2 regions of the Microbacterium luteolum genome follow, and region 2 is predicted to be linked to the other one. Evidence: riboswitches for the same ligand, from Rfam matches in the RefSeq annotation. Region 2 holds a riboswitch; the other holds the start of a gene.
What was found. A riboswitch is a leader RNA that binds a small molecule or an ion and turns the genes downstream of it on or off. The one in region 2 is predicted to bind FMN.
Positions count from the first base shown of each region.

Region 1: another riboswitch for FMN. It lies ahead of ribD (bifunctional diaminohydroxyphosphoribosylaminopyrimidine deaminase/5-amino-6-(5-phosphoribosylamino)uracil reductase RibD); the one in region 2 lies ahead of ABD648_RS03935 (6,7-dimethyl-8-ribityllumazine synthase).

Region 1 is NZ_BAAAUN010000001.1:1,195,160-1,197,535, reverse strand. It holds gene ABD648_RS05890 (riboflavin synthase) at 1-295, opposite strand, end outside; gene ribD (bifunctional diaminohydroxyphosphoribosylaminopyrimidine deaminase/5-amino-6-(5-phosphoribosylamino)uracil reductase RibD) at 295-1,338, opposite strand; FMN riboswitch at 1,412-1,557, opposite strand; gene ABD648_RS05880 (Fpg/Nei family DNA glycosylase) at 1,626-2,376, opposite strand, start outside.
Region 2 is NZ_BAAAUN010000001.1:792,726-795,101, reverse strand. It holds gene ABD648_RS03945 (LLM class flavin-dependent oxidoreductase) at 1-452, shown strand, start outside; gene ABD648_RS03940 (FMN reductase) at 454-1,098, shown strand; gene ABD648_RS03935 (6,7-dimethyl-8-ribityllumazine synthase) at 1,124-1,558, opposite strand; FMN riboswitch at 1,572-1,715, opposite strand; gene ABD648_RS03930 (FAD-binding oxidoreductase) at 1,774-2,376, shown strand, end outside.

The DNA of each region.
Region 1 (2,376 bases), 400 kb from region 2:
GCACGATGTGGCCGCCGAGACGCGCGCCGACGGGCATGGCCTTCTCGATGTTCACGCGCGTGCCGACGGTCGCCCCGCCGATCGCGGCGACGTCGAGGGTCTGCTTCATCACGTCGGTGTCGAACGTGTCTGCGGTGGATCCCACGACGGTGAGGCAGACGCCCGACACGGCGATGGACTCGCCGTGCACGGCATCCGCCGCGGCCTTGGGGGCGCGCACGGTCAGACGCCAGCCGTCGCCTGAGGGCGCGATCGCGGTGATCTCGCCGATCTCCTCGATGATTCCGGTGAACATCAGTCGGTTCCTTCGTTCTGAGAGAGAGGGTCGTCGGCGGGCCGCGCGATCGCGAGCAGGTCGGGACCGAGGGGGAGCCATTCCGTCACGGTGAGGCGGCGGGCCTGGTCGATCGAGGCGACGCCGATGTCGGTCAATGCGAGGCGGTCGCCGCCGAGCAGGACGGGGGCGATGTAGGCGAGCACGCGGTCGGCGAGACCGGCGGCGATGAACGCGCTGGCCAGCGTCGGGCCGCCCTCGACGAACACGCTCTGGATCCCGCGGGCGTGCAGATCGGCTGTGACGGCCTGCAGATCGTGGGTGTCGTAGAACAGGGGCGGATGCGGATGCCGGTGCACCGCGGCATCCGACGGCGTCGGACGCGTTCCGATGACCACGGGGATCGGCTGGTTCGGGTACAGCGCGTCGCCGTCCCGCGCCGTGAGCGCCGGGTCGTCGGCCAGCACGGTGCCGGTGCCGACCGCGATGGCGTCGGCCTGCGCGCGACGGAGGTGCACGTCGGCCCTGGCCGCGGGACCCGTGATCCACTGGCTCGAGCCGTCGGCGGCGGCAGCCCGCCCGTCGAGGCTCTGCGCCCACTTCACCGTGATGTGCGGGCGGCCCAGACGCTGAGCGGTGAGCCATCCATCGATCAGTGCATGTGCGGCATCCGCCTGCTCGCCCGACTCGACGCTCACGCCGGCGGCGCGCAGACGCTCGGCTCCGCCACCCGAGGCGACGCCGGGGTCGTCGAGCGCGTAGACGACGCGGGAGACGCCGGCTTCGATGAGCGCCACGGCGCAGGGGCCGGTGCGTCCGGTGTGGTTGCAGGGCTCGAGAGTCACGACCGCGGTCGCGCCTCGGGCCGCGCCGGGAGCGAGCTTCGACAGCGCGTCGACCTCGGCGTGCGGCGTGCCGGCACCGTGGTGCCAGCCCTCTGCGAGCACCTCGCCGTCGGGGGAGAGGATGAGTGCACCGACCTGCGGGTTCACGCCGCGCGGGCCGCGGGCGGCGAGCTCGAGCGCACGGCTCATCGCCTCGCGCTCTGTCCCGTTCACTGCCATCCGTCGTCCTCCTGTGAGGCTCCGGAGCTTCTCCTGATCGGAGAGGGGAGACAGAAGGCGCGCACAGCTACGCCTCGTGCTGCCTCCCTTCCGGACTAGCGAGGTCTCCCTCACATCACCGTCGGTCCCGGAATTCCACCGGATCGGCATCTCGGATGGACCGAGACGCTCGCGGACTGTCACCGCCGGTTCGGATTCTCACCGACCCCGGAGCACGTTTGATGCTCTGAGTGTACTCAACGCGTCTGAGGACATTTCATTCCGCGTCATCGAGCGGCGCGTGCTCGTCACTTGAGCAGCCGCGAGAGACGGCGATCGGCGAGCACCTTGCCACCCGTCTGGCACGTCGGGCAGTACTCGAGCGAGCGGTCGGCGAAGAACACGCTGCGCACGGTGTCGCCGCAGACCGGACACGTCTCACCCCGTCGGGCGTGCACCTGCATGCCCCGGCGCTTGGCGTCCTTGAGGTCGGCGGGCGGCTTGCCGGATGCCTCGGCGACGGCTTCGGTCAGGGTCTCCTGCATCGCGGTGAACAGCCGATCGACCTCGGCGTCGTCGAGCTTCCCTGCGATGGCGTACGGCGACATCTTCGCGGCGTGCAGGATCTCGTCGGAGTATGCGTTGCCGATGCCGGCGATGACCGCCTGGTCGCGCAGCAGGCCCTTGATCTGCATGCGGCGATCCGCGAGGAGAGCGGCGAACGCGTCGCGCGTGAACCCCGGATCGAGCGGGTCGGGGCCGAGCCTCGCGATGCCGGGGACCTCCTGCACATCGCGCACGACGTAGACGGCGAGAGACTTCTTGGTCCCGGCCTCGGTGAGGTCGAACCCGCTGCCGTCGTCGAAGGCGATGCGCAGCGCGATCGGCGATTTGCCCGGCTTGATCAACGTCGCCGGCAGCGCCTCGTACCAGCGCAGCCAGCCGGCCTTGGCCAGATGGAACACGAGGTGCAGGTCGTCGCCGCAGGACAGCACGACGAACTTGCCGAGCCGAGCGGATGCCGTGACCTCGGCACCCTGGAGAGCGGAGATCGGAGGA
Region 2 (2,376 bases):
ACCAGTTCCGTCCGTACTTCGACAACGCGCCCGTCTACGGCCACGGTCCGAGCATGGAGGACTTCACCGAGATGACGCCCCTCACCGTGGGGTCGCCGCAGCAGATCATCGATCGCTACGCCGCCATGCGCGAGCACTACGGCGACTACCAGCGTCAGCTCTTCCTGATCGACCACGCCGGGCTTCCGCTCAAGATCGTGCTCGAGCAGCTCGACATCCTCGGCTCCGAGGTCGTGCCCGTGCTGCGGAAGGAGCTCGCGCAGGGTCGCCCGGAGACCGTGCCGGATGCTCCCACCCACGCCGCACGCGTGAAGGCGGAGTTCGGCGACGGGCCCACCCGTCAGGCGCGCCCCGGTGCCAACCGCGGCGACAACCTGACCGGCGACTCGCCCTACCAGGACACCCCGGCTCCGGCCGGTGCCGCGTTCGGGCTCAGCCGGAAGGAGGCCTGAGATGACCGTGCGTCGCATCGCCGTCGTGTCGGCCGGTCTCTCGAATCCCTCGTCCACGCGGATGCTCGCCGATCGGCTGGCCGCCGAGACGGTGAAGGCGCTCCGCGAGCACGACATCGAGACGAGCGTCGACGTGATCGAGCTGCGCGACTACGCGCATGACATCACCAACAACCTGCTCACCGGATTCGCGCCGCCGGCGCTGGAGACGGCGATCAACACGGTGGTGTCGGCCGATGCGCTCATCGTGGTGACGCCCATCTTCTCGACCAGCTACTCGGGATTGTTCAAGTCGTTCATCGACGTGCTCGATCCCGACGCGCTCACCGGGAAGCCGGTCCTCATCGGCGCGAATGCCGGTACCGCCCGGCACTCGCTGGCGATTGACTACGCGATCCGTCCGCTGTTCGCCTACCTGCACGCCGACGCCGTCTCGACCGGCGTGTTCGCGGCCTCCAGCGACTGGGGAGGGTCCGGCGACCACGTCGCTCCGCTCGCGAAGCGCGTCGAGAAGGGCGCGCGGGAGCTCGCGGATGCGGTGGCCCGACGCGACGCCGCCTCGGCCTCCGACCCGTTCGACCCGGCGACGTACCTCGGTGAGGGCCGGTCGTTCGGCCACCTGCTGGGCGGTCTCGCGGGGGAGTGAGGCGACTGTTCGCCTCCGCTGCCGATCAGGCGAGGGCGTCGAGTCCGGCGAGCGTCTTCACGACCGCGTCGGCGAGCTCGGCGCCCTTGACGGAGAAGTGACGGCGGAAGTACTCGCGGTGCTCGTCGTGCTCGTGGAAATTGTGCGGCGTGAGGACCGCCGAGAACACGGGCACGTCCGTCTCCAGCTGCACGCGCATCAGCGCATCGACGACCGTGGACGCCACGAAGTCATGGCGGTAGATGCCGCCGTCGACGACGAGCGCGCAGGTGGCGATGGCGTCGACTCGACCGCTGCGGGCGAGCCGCTGCGCGTGCAGCGGGATCTCGAAGGCCCCGGGTACCCGGAGGATGCTGACGTCGTCGAAGCCGAGTGACGCGAGCCTTCCCTCGAAGGATTCGACGGCCTGGTCGACGATCTCGGCGTGCCACTGCGCGGCGACGATGGCGATTCTGGGCATGATGACTGCTCCCTCTCGTCCTCTTCCATCCGGACTGTGACCGTCGGCCCCGGAATCGCACCGGGTCTGCAGACCCCACCGTGGGGTCCGCTCGCGGGCTCCACGGCCCTGCCGTGATACCGCCGGTGGGGAATCGCACCCCGCCCTGAGGACATTCGGCACGAGGCTATCACTGGGTATGGTCGAATGTCCGAGGGATGTCCTACCGTGGCGTCATGACCTCGATCTCCTCGTTCGATGCCCTTCGCGACCGACTGAGCGGCTCCCTTTTCCGTCCCGGCGATGCCGGGTTCGATGAGGCGCGGCAGCCATGGAACCTCGCGATCGATCAGCGACCCCTCGCTGTCGCCGCTCCGGCGGATGTCGCCGATCTGCACGCACTGCTCGGCGCCGCTCGCTCGTCGGGCTTCCGCCTCGCCGTCCAGCCGAGCGGGCACGGAGCGTCGAGTGATCTCGACGGTGCGGTGATCGTGCGGATGTCGGCATTCGATGAGCTCGATGTCGACGTGGATGCCGGGATCCTCCGGGTGGGCACCGGTGTCCGCTGGGGCGCGGTCGTCGACGCCCTCGAGGGCACCGGCTGGGCGGCTCCGGCCGGCACGAGTCCGGTCGTCAGCGTGGCCGGTTACACACTGGGTGGCGGGCACTCGTGGTTCAGCCGCACGGCGGGGCTCGGCTCCGACAACCTGCGGGCAGCGTGGGTGCTGCGTGCCGACGGCTCCCATGAGCGTGTCGACGACGACAGCGATCCGGATCTCATGTGGGCCCTGCGCGGCGCGGGCGGCGTCGTCGGCATCGTCACGGCCCTCGAGATCGAT